DNA from 4 places in the Ureibacillus sp. GCM10028918 genome. Region 1 is predicted to be linked to each of the others. Evidence: riboswitches for the same ligand, from Rfam matches in the RefSeq annotation. Region 1 holds a riboswitch; each other region holds the start of a gene.
What was found. A riboswitch is a leader RNA that binds a small molecule or an ion and turns the genes downstream of it on or off. The one in region 1 is predicted to bind S-adenosylmethionine.
Positions count from the first base shown of each region.

Region 2: it holds a riboswitch for S-adenosylmethionine, as region 1 does, so the genes downstream of both, ACFQU5_RS09275 (O-acetylhomoserine aminocarboxypropyltransferase/cysteine synthase family protein) here and metA (homoserine O-acetyltransferase MetA) in region 1, are expected to answer to the same signal.
Region 3: it holds a riboswitch for S-adenosylmethionine, as region 1 does, so the genes downstream of both, metK (methionine adenosyltransferase) here and metA (homoserine O-acetyltransferase MetA) in region 1, are expected to answer to the same signal.
Region 4: it holds a riboswitch for S-adenosylmethionine, as region 1 does, so the genes downstream of both, ACFQU5_RS15110 (bifunctional homocysteine S-methyltransferase/methylenetetrahydrofolate reductase) here and metA (homoserine O-acetyltransferase MetA) in region 1, are expected to answer to the same signal.

Region 1 is NZ_JBHTFK010000017.1:150,775-153,973, forward strand. It holds gene ACFQU5_RS13660 (AAA domain-containing protein) at 1-614, shown strand, start outside; gene ACFQU5_RS13665 (hypothetical protein) at 627-1,403, shown strand; SAM riboswitch class I at 1,511-1,620, shown strand; gene metA (homoserine O-acetyltransferase MetA) at 1,722-2,660, shown strand; gene ACFQU5_RS13675 (MBL fold metallo-hydrolase) at 2,968-3,199, shown strand, end outside.
Region 2 is NZ_JBHTFK010000007.1:25,289-28,487, reverse strand. It holds gene ACFQU5_RS09280 (hypothetical protein) at 59-448, opposite strand; gene ACFQU5_RS09275 (O-acetylhomoserine aminocarboxypropyltransferase/cysteine synthase family protein) at 698-1,999, opposite strand; SAM riboswitch class I at 2,111-2,219, opposite strand; gene ACFQU5_RS09270 (glycerol-3-phosphate acyltransferase) at 2,374-3,006, shown strand; gene nfsA (oxygen-insensitive NADPH nitroreductase) at 3,136-3,199, shown strand, end outside.
Region 3 is NZ_JBHTFK010000014.1:15,295-18,493, forward strand. It holds gene pckA (phosphoenolpyruvate carboxykinase (ATP)) at 1-1,214, opposite strand, end outside; SAM riboswitch class I at 1,414-1,527, shown strand; gene metK (methionine adenosyltransferase) at 1,980-3,176, shown strand.
Region 4 is NZ_JBHTFK010000018.1:25,677-28,875, forward strand. It holds gene ACFQU5_RS15110 (bifunctional homocysteine S-methyltransferase/methylenetetrahydrofolate reductase) at 1-1,544, opposite strand, end outside; SAM riboswitch class I at 1,758-1,857, opposite strand; gene hemG (protoporphyrinogen oxidase) at 1,944-3,199, opposite strand, start outside.

The DNA.
Region 1 (3,199 bases):
CTGATTCAGATGCTTTACGCGACCATAAATTAGAAAGTCCAATTATTAACCGAAGTGAGCATCTATTATGGGTAGATATTCCGAACAAACAGGAATTCTTTGAAGAGCGCATGAAGGAAGGCTCAAGTTTGCTGAATGAGTCCGAGCTCCAAGTAATCCGAAATATGTTGATTGATCTGAACGAAGCAACGGCGAAAGCTAAAGACAAAGGATTAATGCCAGAAGATGAATTAAAATCTATTGGAGTAATTAGTTTTTATGCAGCACAAGTAAAACGAATTAACAGACTTATTGAACAAGAGTTGAACCTTCCTCATCTACACATTCGAACTGGTTCTGTCGATAAGTTCCAGGGAATGGAGATGGATGTGATTTTAGTAAGTATGGTTCGCAATAACGATAATAAACACGGGGATATTGGTTTTGCCAAAGATTATCGTCGTTTAAATGTTGCCTTATCACGTGCCAGGGAATTACTTGTGTTAATCGGAAGTACAGAAATGTTTGTCAACCGTCCCAAAAAAGAAGAGACCCGTAAAATGTATAAAACACTTCTAAATACAGTGAAGTCACAAAATGGGTATCGAAATACAATTGAGAGTTTTATTTCATAAAAGGAGAACACGATGGAACTACAATCCTTACAGCAGAAGCTTGAGTTAGAATTAACAAATAAATCAAAAGCTGTGATACTAGAATCTGATACTTGGTGTGTTCCTGTTCGTACATTAGAAGTCACATATAAGCCAGTCAGACGAACGAAAATGGATATTTTAATGAAAATGCTCTTTCTATCATTGAAAGATACAAAATTTCAAAGTTCCGAACAAATCAGCGAAATACTCCTCGTAGAGCAGCTTTTTGTGGAAGATTTGTTATCGAAAATGCAAAAGACAGGGTTAATTGAGAAAGTGGATTCATACTTTCAATTAACAGAAAAAGGGCAAAAGCAGTTTGCCAATGGGGTATTTGAAGAGGAGCAGGAGGCAACCTCCACCGAGATTTTATATAGTTCTACGCATAAGAACTTTTTAGTCGGGGATATAGAAGAAGTGCTGGAATTTGAAGATTTTCCAGAGCAAATTTTCCGTTATCAAATTCAAAAAGATGAACTTCCTATCGATGATCGCTTTATGGTAGAAGCAATTCGTTCGAAAAAAGATGACAATGATGAAGAAATTGAGGATGAGCGGGAAAAACTTTTTATCACTTCCATTGATTCTGTCGAAGATGTCCAAGTAAATGACGTGCCATGTGTAGAATTTCTGCTTTATGATGAAGAAAAGGATTTATTCTTCTCTCGTGTTTGGAATACGTTGATGAAAAAGTGGGATGATCATTTAGAAAACCTCATCCAGGAAAATGAAAAATCATCATGGAGACAAAAATTACCATTAGACTGATGGTCTCAAGTAAAGACTCTATGTAAAAATTCGATTAATTGAATTAATTGAAATCTAGAATATTGCAAATATATATGAACCGTGTTACGATTAGTTTAATTTCATCTATCTTATCAAGAGAAGCAGAGGGATATGGCCCGATGAAGCTTCAGCAACCTCTAACATCGTTAGAAAGGTGCTAATTCCAGCAAGACATAAGTGTCTTGGGAGATAAGAGTGCGCGTATATCTAATACCCTCTCATTCTCACGCTGGAATGGGAGGTTTTTTATTGTATAGATAGAATGAATTTGGCATGTTAAGAAATGGGGGAACAAGAATGCCGATTAATATACCAAAGAATTTACCTGCTGGGGAAATATTGCGCAAAGAGAAAATTTTCGTTATGGAAGAAGATCGCGCAAGCACACAACAAATTCGACCATTAAATATTTTAGTTTGTAATTTAATGCCTGAAAAAGAGAAAACGGAGTTACAGCTATTACGTTTACTAGGGAATACACCATTACAAACAAATGTTACATTTTTAAACACTGCTACATATGCTTCTAGAAATGTTTCGAAATCACATTTAGATACTTTTTATAAGACCTTTAACGAAATTAAGCATCGCAGATTCGATGGCATGATTATTACAGGTGCTCCAGTTGAACGTATGGAATTTGAGGATGTAATCTATTGGGAAGAAATTAGTGACATTATGGATTGGGCTAAAGTGAATGTTACTTCCTGTATGTATATTTGTTGGGGCGCACAGGCGGCCCTTTATAAACATTTCAATATCGGAAAATTTGAGCTTCCTAAAAAATGCTCGGGCATATATTCCCATGTGATTACTGATTTAACTGTCGATTTAGTGCGCGGATTTAGTGATGAATATGTTGCACCGCACTCTCGCCACACTTCTGTTTCGTTAGAGGAAGTGCGTAATCATCCGGAATTGCATTTACTTAGCTACTCAGAAGAAGCGGGTCCATTTATTGTACAATCAAAAGACACGAAGCATATTATGATCACTGGCCATTTAGAATATGATGCGACAACGTTGGCAGATGAATATGCACGGGATATAGAAAAAGGGGACTCGGTAGACATTCCCGTGAACTACTTCCCGGATAATGACCCGAACAAGACACCCAAAAATACTTGGCGGGCTCAATCATATCTTCTTTTCTACAACTGGTTAAACTACTATGTTTACCAAGAAACACCATTTGATTGGCACTATGTTGAGGATACGATAGAATTCCATATTTAGTAAGTGAGCCATGTGTTTAAAACACATGGCTTTTCTATTTGGAAATTTATTTCCGGTATTGAGATGATTTTATTTGTGGAAGGATTATTGTGTTTCATACTATTAATTACCACCACTTTTTGCCAGTAATAGATGACTTTTTGTATTCATCATGATAATGAATAACAAATTCTCAAGCAGTACATCATTTTTGCCCATCAATTACTTCCAAATCTGATTAAACCCTACAATTTTGTGGAAATAAATCATTATAGAATGAATATTCATCGGGTTTAGAGAAAAAATACTATTGGAAGGGGGCAAAATTATGTCTGAACAAATGAATTATGGTGAGGATTATAAGTATATACCCATGACCTCGGTTTCAAGTGGAAAAGGTCAAGAAGTAAGACCTGATATATACTCTTTTACAATTCAGGTAGTCAATGTGTGTATGATTGGCGAAGCAAACAATTCAACAGGCTGGACATTAGTGGATGCAGGGATGCCTAAATCTGTTAATACCATCATTAAAGAAGCAGAAAAGCGTTTTGGACCAA
Region 2 (3,199 bases), on a different contig from region 1:
TTCTTACGCTTTGAAATACTTCCAATAAATCATGGTGCTGTTGTTAAATGGGAGATTATCAGGACGCTTTATATAAAGTATACTTACGAATTTTACTAACTACTCTGTTAATGACAAGCAATTCTTTTGTTGTGAACTTGGGCACCCCATATGGGCGATGAACAAGCTGGAATTGACCATATTCTAAATGCCATTCTTTAGCTGGTATTAGTAGATGCTGATCTTCAAACTCTTTATATGCCTCGAAAACTTCTTTTACATAATAATTCTTTTCTATAAAATTTGTAGTTTCTTCTTCAAAGGCTGTATGTCCAAAGTTTTTGTACCAAAGATTATCTACTACAGCTAATAGGCGCTGAAGTGAGAACGAATTAATAAACGTACCTTTTTCATTTAGTTCATATATCAAATATGCCGCAAAATTTTGCGCGCTATAAATATTCCCCATTTAACAACACTCCTTTTACACCCGTTAAAACAACCCGACTATTAGATTGTAAGTGACTGATTTTAATTCCGATAATTTTGCTCTATATTAATTATTATACAAATCAGACACCTTTATGTCAATAAAACAAATAGACTTACTTGGTATTCAAGTCTAGATAGCCGAATGAATGGCACTTGATAGAATTGGTGAAAAGATCCCTTTTACGAATGAAGTGAAAAGTCTATTTCACCAATCCTTGTATTCTAATTAAACGTTTGCTTGCGAAACAGATTCAATTGCTTTTGTTAAAGCCTGTTTTAAATCTGCAATGATATCTTCTACAGCCTCTAGTCCAACTGATAAGCGAATGAGCTCTTCAGATACACCTGCCACTTTTAACTCTTCTGGAGATAGTTGTTGATGTGTTGTTGAAGCTGGATGAATAATTAGAGATCTGGCATCTCCTACATTGGCTACATGAGAGAATAGCTGCACATGATCAATCACTTTACTTCCCACTTCGCGGCCACCTTTAATGCCAAATGTAAGCATGGAGCCGAAACCATTTTTTAAGTATTTTTTCGCTAATGAATGCGATGGGAAGTTTTCTTTGCCTGGATAATTGACATATTCCACGAATGAGTGGTTATCAAGGTATTGTGCAACCTTCTGTGCATTTTCTCCGTGTTTTGTATAACGCAAATGAAGCGTTTCTAGACCTTGCAGGAAGTTAAATGCACTGTCTGCACTAAGGGTTGGACCGAAGTCGCGCAATAATTGAACACGCAATTTTGTTGCAAAGGCAGCACCCGCTGTATCAATCCCAAAACGAATGCCATGATATGACTCATCCGGTTCAGTGAAGCCTGGGAAGCGTCCACCTGTCCAGTCAAATTTACCGGCATCCACTACGATACCTCCAATTGTCGTACCATGACCACCAATCCATTTTGTTGCAGAATGTACAACAACATCTGCTCCAAATTCAATCGGGTTTGATCCGTATGGGGATGGGAAGGTATTATCGATGATTAACGGAAGTCCATGCGCATGAGCAATTTCCGCTACTCGTTCAATATCTAAAATGTTGAGACTTGGATTACCAACCGTTTCTGCAAAGATTGCTTTTGTTTTGTCCGTAATCGCCGCTTCAAAATTCTCTGGATTGCTTTCATCTACAAATACAGTTGTAATGCCGTAGCGTGGTAAAGTATTTGCAAGTAAGTTATACGTACCCCCATATAACGAACCTGCCGAGACAATTTCATCCCCGGTACCAGCTACATTCAAAATAGAAAAGGCTATTGCAGCCGCACCTGACGACAAGGCAACTGCAGCTGCCCCTCCTTCAAGCAATGCAACACGTTTTTCAAAGACATCAACAGTCGGGTTCATAATACGCGAGTAGATATTTCCGGGTTGTTCCAGGGCGAACAATTTCCGCGCGTGCTCCGTACTTTCAAAAGCATACGCCGTTGTTCTGTAAATGGGTACTGCGATTGCTCCTGTCACTGGATCAGGTGTTTGCCCACCATGAAGCAATTGTGTTTCCGGTCGTTGTTGTGACATGTTTCTTCCTCCTAAATTAGAATCGATGGCAGATCTTTTTTTGAGGAGGACCTTATGGAAAAACAAAAGCCCTCTTCTAAGAAGAGGGCTGCAAAGTTGCAATTTTTCCTCCCCTTATCTTTCAGATCTAATCAAAATCTGTAGGAATTAGCACCTTTGCGTAAATACGCCGGTTGCTGGGCATCGTAGGGCCTAGTCCCTCCGCCTCTCTGGATAAAGGTATTTGATTCATGTTCCATCGTTAGAACTTACTATAATTCATAGTAATCAACTGTGTCAACTACATTTTTAAAATATTTCGATAATATCTGAAACATCTTATATAATCATAGAGTATATTGTAAAAAGCACTTTTTTCGAAAGGAGTTTTCACTTTGCTTTCTGCCATTATTATTATACTTTTAGCAGGTTACCTAATCGGCTGCATTCACGGCTCTAATATTGCCAGATTATTATCGGGCGTTAACTTAAAGGAAGTTGGTCATGGCAATGCAGGAGCATCTAACGCCACCCTGTCCCTAGGTTGGAAATATGGTGCACTCGTTGCTTTGATTGACATTGGAAAAGGGGCAGTGGCTATTGTTTTGCTGCGTATATACTTAGTAAACTCTGGCTCTTTTACCGATGAACAAACATCTCTTTTACTATACCTTATTGGGGCAGCTGTCATCCTGGGCCATAACTTCCCGATCCATATGAAATTTCGTGGTGGAAAAGGGACTGCTTCCTTAATCGGCATTTTTATTGCACTTGATTGGAAATTCGGGTTACTTGCTGTACTTGCCTTTGTGGTTGCATCACTTTTAACGAATTATTTGCTGATTGGCGTTTTCCTTTTGTACATTTTATTCGTAGTAACTGCGCTTCTAGGCGAACCGACAATATGGCCCTTTATCATTACTCTGGCTTTATTTTTAATTGCCCTTTATCTTCACTTCGAAAATATCAACCGCATACGTTCAGGTACAGAACCGAAAGTTACATCGGCTTTTAAGAAGAAGGGCTGAGCTAGACCGGGGAAAACTTCTAGAAACCCTTCTTCTTTGAAAAAATAACAAAATATACTAATATAGCCTTATGGAGCACCTTGCTCTGTAAGGCTTTAATTATGCATTTTTTTAAGGGGAGGAAATGAAATGTCAGCAAAAGATTTATTACGCAGTCATACGTCTGTAAGAAAATATACAGGTGAAGCAATTC
Region 3 (3,199 bases), on a different contig from region 1:
CGAGTAGCTGGAAGAGGTAAGAAAGGTGAACCGAAGCATGTAGAGAATACTGGCTCAGGAGATGTAACGCCACGTTCTGTACCTGCTAATTTTGAAGTAAAACCACTCAGGAAGTGGTACATCGCTTGTTCTTTTGTTAACTTACTGATTGGAGGCAGCACACCAAAAGCATCAGCAGTTAAAAATACAATTGTTTTTGGATGTCCTGCAACAGATGGCATGACGATATTATCGATAAAGTGAATTGGATATGCAGCACGCGTATTTTCAGTTAGAGAACCATCATCGTAGTTAGGAATGCGAGATTCCGGGTCAACAACAACGTTTTCTAATACAGTCCCAAAACGAATTGCATTATATATTTCTGGTTCTTTTTCGGCAGAAAGGTTAATTGTTTTTGCGTAGCATCCACCTTCAATGTTGAATACACCGTTATCTGACCAACCATGCTCGTCATCACCAATTAATTTACGGTTGCTATCTGCCGATAAAGTAGTTTTACCAGTGCCAGATAGACCGAAGAATAAAGCAACATCTCCTTCTTCACCTACGTTAGCCGAGCAATGCATAGAGAAAATGTCGTTTTCTGGTAAAAGGTAGTTCATTATACCGAAGATCGATTTTTTCATTTCTCCAGCATATTCAGTACCACCGATTAGAATAATTTTCTTTTCTAGTGAAACGATGATAAATGTTTCAGAAGCTGTGCCATCAACTGCTGGATCAGCTTTAAAGTTCGGAGCTGATACAATAGTAAATTCTGCATTATGAGCAGCTAGTTCTTCGTTAGTTGGACGGATGAATAATTGATGACAGAATAGATTGTGCCATGCGTATTCGTTAATAACTTGAATTTGCAGCTGAGATTCTTTGTCTGCACCAGCATATCCTTTGAATACATATAGCTCTTCTTTTTCTTTTAAATAGTTGACCACTTTTATATATAGATTATCAAACACTTCAGCAGAAATCGGACGGTTAACATTACCCCAGTCGATTTTGTCTTTTGTGCTTTCTTCTTCTACGATATATTTATCTTTAGGAGAACGACCAGTATATTTGCCTGTTTCAGCACGTAATGCACCTTCAGCAGTTAATGTAGCTTCTCCACGTTCTGTAGCTTTTTCCACTAATTGTGGTACGGATAATTGAACTTTAATATTTTCGCCGTTTAATAATTCCTTCAGCTCATTTGCAATTTCTACTGAATTCATCGATTAAATACCATCCTTTTTATAGAATTCCCTAAGTGCCGGGAGGTTTGATTATTTTCAAAAATAGTATAACACATTGAATTAATTAGTCTATACTAGTCCGGAAAATTATTTTTAAATCTTTAAACTTTTAATAGAATTAGTCAAAAACGATTGACAAGTGACCCTACATTACGTAAGATGTACTATTGAACGGATACTCTTATCCCGAGTTGGTGGAGGGTCAAGGCCCTATGAAACCCGGCAACCTGCGTTATTTATTTAACGCGATGGTGCCAACCTGATGCAAGGGAATACCCTTGAACGATAAGAGTGAAAGGTAATGTTATGAATCCACAATTCCTTTTACTCATGTCTTAACTAGAGTAAAAGGAATTTTTTTTTTCTAATTGGAACACAATGATGAGGATAGCATTTTTTTCTATTTTTATCTGTGCCTTTCTAAATCCATGTATTTGTATAGACCGTATATACACATTTTAGATTGTAGTTTTATTATGTCCAGTATGCAGATTTTAAAGAAATAAGATTATTGATTACTGTGACAAATGTTAAGCTGAAATTTTGTTCGCTTACTGTTTTATACGAGAGTAATAATAAAACATTAATTCACATTTACCTAACTTATATTCTAAAGTAGGAAAGAATGAACAAGTTAAATGGTAACGGCTGAAATACCGATCGAGTAGAGCGGGTTAAACATGGATAATGAGTACCGTATCAACAACGAGAATTTATCTCGCTATAAACTTAGGAGGAAACGAAATGACAAACCGTAGACTGTTTACATCAGAAAGTGTAACAGAAGGACACCCAGATAAAATTTGTGACCAAATCTCAGATGCAATTTTGGATGCGATTTTAAAAGAAGACCCAAATGCTCGTGTAGCTTGTGAAACAACCGTGACAACTGGTTTAGTGCTGGTTGCAGGTGAAATCACAACTTCAACATATGTAGATATTAAAGGAATTGTTCGGGATACTGTAGCAGAGATTGGCTATACTCGCGGAAAATATGGTTTTGACGCAGAAAACCTAGCTGTGTTAGTAGCAATTGGCGAGCAATCACCAGATATTGCACAAGGAGTTGACCAAGCTTTAGAAGCTCGTGAAGGATTCATGACTGACGAGGATATTGAAGCGATTGGAGCAGGGGACCAAGGATTAATGTTCGGGTTTGCATGTAATGAGACACCAGAACTTATGCCACTTCCAATCAGTCTTGCACACAGACTAGCTCGACGCCTAACAGAAGTGCGAAAATCTCAAGAACTTTCTTACTTGCGTCCTGATGGTAAAACTCAAGTAACTATCGAGTATGATGAAAATAACAAGCCGGTACGTGTAGATACGATTGTTATTTCTACTCAACACGATGAAGAAGTTACGTTAGAACAAATCCATGAAGATATCAAAGAAAAAGTCATTAATGTAGTGGTGCCTGCTGACTTAATTGATGCGAACACAAAATACTTTATTAACCCAACTGGCCGTTTTGTAATCGGTGGTCCAAAAGGCGATGCAGGTCTGACAGGTCGTAAAATTATTGTAGATACTTATGGTGGGTATGCTCGCCATGGTGGTGGTGCATTCTCTGGTAAGGATGCGACAAAAGTTGACCGCTCAGCAGCATATGCTGCAAGATACGTTGCAAAAAATATTGTAGCTGCGGGTCTGGCCGAACGTGCTGAAGTACAATTAGCTTATGCAATCGGTGTTGCCCGACCTGTATCAATTGCCATTGATACATTTGGAACTGGAATCGTGAAAGAAGAACAATTAGTAGAATGGGTAAGTGAATTATTCGATTTACGTCCTGCTGGCATTATTAAAATGCTTGACCTTCGTAGACCAATCTACAAACAAACAGCTGCTTATGGACACTTTGGTCGTACTGACTTAGACGTGCCATGGGAAAATACAGATATCGCTGGGCAACTAAAAGAAAAAGCTGGAATTTAACTTTTCCACTTATTAAAACTGAA
Region 4 (3,199 bases), on a different contig from region 1:
GTTGAAAGGTGCTTTGTTGCCTCATAGATTTCTTCTATCTTTTCTTTTGTATAAACTGGTTGAGAGATAAAATAATCTGCACCGTGTTCTATTTTCTTTTCTAGACGCGCCACCGCTCGATCAAGTACTCGAACATTTGGATTAAAGGCTGCAGCTACAGAAAAGTTTGCCTTTTTACGTAAAGGTTTACCTGAGAAAGAGATTCCTTCATTTAATTTTTTAATTAATGAAATTAACTCCATGGACGACACATCATAAACGCTAGTTGCCCCTGGAAAATCACCTACTTTTGTTGGGTCTCCTGTTACAGTTAAAATATCATGTAAACCCAGTGCATTTAACCCCATTATGTGCGACTGTAATCCAATTAAATTACGATCACGGCAAGTAATATGAGGCATTGTTCGGATACCATGCTGCAGCTTCAAAATAGAGCCCATCGCAACATTACTAATACGAGGAGATGCCAATGAATTATCCGCCATCATTATAATATCCGCACCTTCGCTATAGAGTGTCTTGGCCCCTTCCACGAAGGCTTCAATCTCTAAATGTCTTGGTGTATCCAATTCAACAATGACAGAACGTTCACGTTTTACCTTTTCGTGAAGCGGTTCTAAATTACTAGGTTCTGCCTCTCGAATGAAGATTTCCTTTTGCACTTTCGCAATCTTCACTTCAATTGGCTTTAAATGCCTTAGTTTTTTTTTCGCTGCTTCAATATGCTTTGGCGTTGTGCCACAGCATCCACCAATCAGTCGAACACCTTGGTTTCGTAGCTGCACAGCCGCTCTTGCAAAGTAATCAACTTCTGATTCATAAATCACTCGCCCCTCTTCGATATCTAATAAAGACGCATTTGGGTAAGCAGATAAAAATGCCTTTTCCGGTAATTCAACTCCTTCAAATGCTTGAAGTGTATGATGAGGACCTAATCGACAGTTAACCCCAACGATATCAGCCCCCAAATCTTGAAGATCTTTAAGGGCTTCATTTAAGTTCATCCCATTTATCAGTACGCCAGGTTCAGGCATGGATACTTGTGCAATGATGGGTAATGAAGTTACTGTGCGCAGCATTTTAATCGTTTCGGTTAACTCCTCAAGATTATAATAAGTTTCAAGTAAAAGTCCATCTACCTTCCCGTCAATTAAAGCTCTTGTTTGCTCTTTAATAGCCGCTAGTATCTCATCAAGTGTCACATCACTTTTACGCACACCACGTATTGCCCCGATTGACCCCAAAATAAACTGATTGCCGTTCCCCACTGCCTTTTTTGCGATGGAAACTGCTGCTTCATTAATTTCCTTTACTCTAGCTTGCAGACCATAGCGTGCGAGTTTAATAGCATTTGCACCGTATGTATTAGTTTGAATCACATCAGCTCCAGCAGTTATATATTCAAGATGGATTTGTTCAATTAAATCAGGTTTTATAATATTCATTTCTTCATGGCAATTATCTAGACCATATGAATATAGTAGAGTCCCCATTGCTCCATCGGCTGTTAATACTTTTGTTTTTAACACTTCAAGTAGCCCCATACATCCCATCCCCTTTTTCATTCTAAATATTCCGTTTATTTAATGCGGTGTAATAGTTTTTCACGTACCTTATTTAATGAATATCACATGAAAAATTAATACTTTTAGAACTTCTCAATTTATCTCATAGCAACATCATCCGTATAAACCTTCTTATTTCCATAAAAAAATAAAAGCCTTCTTATGAAAAGAAGGCTTTTGTTTTTGCTATCCTCCTCATCTTTCGGCTTATGCCGCTGGATTTAGCACCTTACAATTTTTGTTGGTTGCTGAAGCTTCATCGGGCCAGTCCCTCCACTTCTCTTGATAAGAGTTCTATTTAGTTTTAATATGTTAAAACGTATCATATCTTTAAAATGCGATTTCGTCAATAAGTTTTCAGACTTTTGAGATATTACTCTACTTTTGGATTGCTGCTAGACTTTTCAGTATTTTATCGGCTGTGTTTTTTCCATTTTCAATACAAGCCCCAATTCCTACACCAAAATAGGAGCTCCCTGCAATATAGAGATTTGGATATTTTGAATTTAAGTCGACTAATAAGGAGTCCAACGCTTCCTTATGAGCTAAATCATACTTTGGCATCATATTGATCCATCTCGCTACATTCACCACTATCGGTTCATCTTGGATATTAAGGCTTAGCTTCACATCTTCTAATGCAACTTTCGTTAACTCTTCCGTTGTCATTGCAGCTAATTCTTCGTATCGAGGATTCGTGTTTTTATAGAATAATCTAACGAGCAAATTGCCATCCGAAGAAGTGTGCTTCCATTTCCTGCTAGTCCATGTTGATGCATTACAAACTAAACCACTATTATGAGACACGATAAAACCCGTCCCATCGGCAGGTAAAATCGAATCCGGTAGACTAAAGCCCAAATACATTGTTAGAGCTGAAGCATTCGTAAACTTACCTAAGTCCCGATCAAGTTCTTCATCATTTAATATACTTTTAACAACGTTATTCGGCACTGCTAGTACAACCACATCTGCTTGTACCATTTCCCCATTGGAAAACTTCACATTATATAACGCACCATTTTTCTTCACACTTGTTGTTTCAATGTTTTTATAGAATTCCACTTCAGGAAGAAGTTCCTCCAGGCGATTGATTAGAGCTGAAAGTCCATTTCGAAATGAAATAAATTTTTTATTGGCTGCCTTATCAAACTGCTCTCTATTTGCTTCAAAACCCTTCATGATGCTGCCATACTTGTCCTTATAATCAACCAAATAAGGTAATGTGGATGCAAGAGATAACTGATATAAGTCGCCGGAGTACACCCCTGCAAGGACCGGGGCAATTTGCTTCTCGACTATTTCTTTTCCTAAGAAGTACTCTAGAAAGTCCCCTATTGAACTATCCTTTGTAAAACGATCATTAGGGATTTCAGCATCCTGTAAAACACGCTGTTTTCCTTCTTCAGAAACTAAAGTACTTGCCTGCAAGGATTCCAAGCTCATTGGTATACCAAATGTAGAACCTGCTGGAATCGCATGTAATTCATTATTTGTATGAATATACGATATACCCGTTTCGTTATATACTAATTCCGATTCAAAATCGAGCTCTTTTATAAGTTCAAGGACATTTGGGTGACGAGCAACAATAGAATCGGCACCCGTTTCCATAATAAAGCCGGATTCACGCA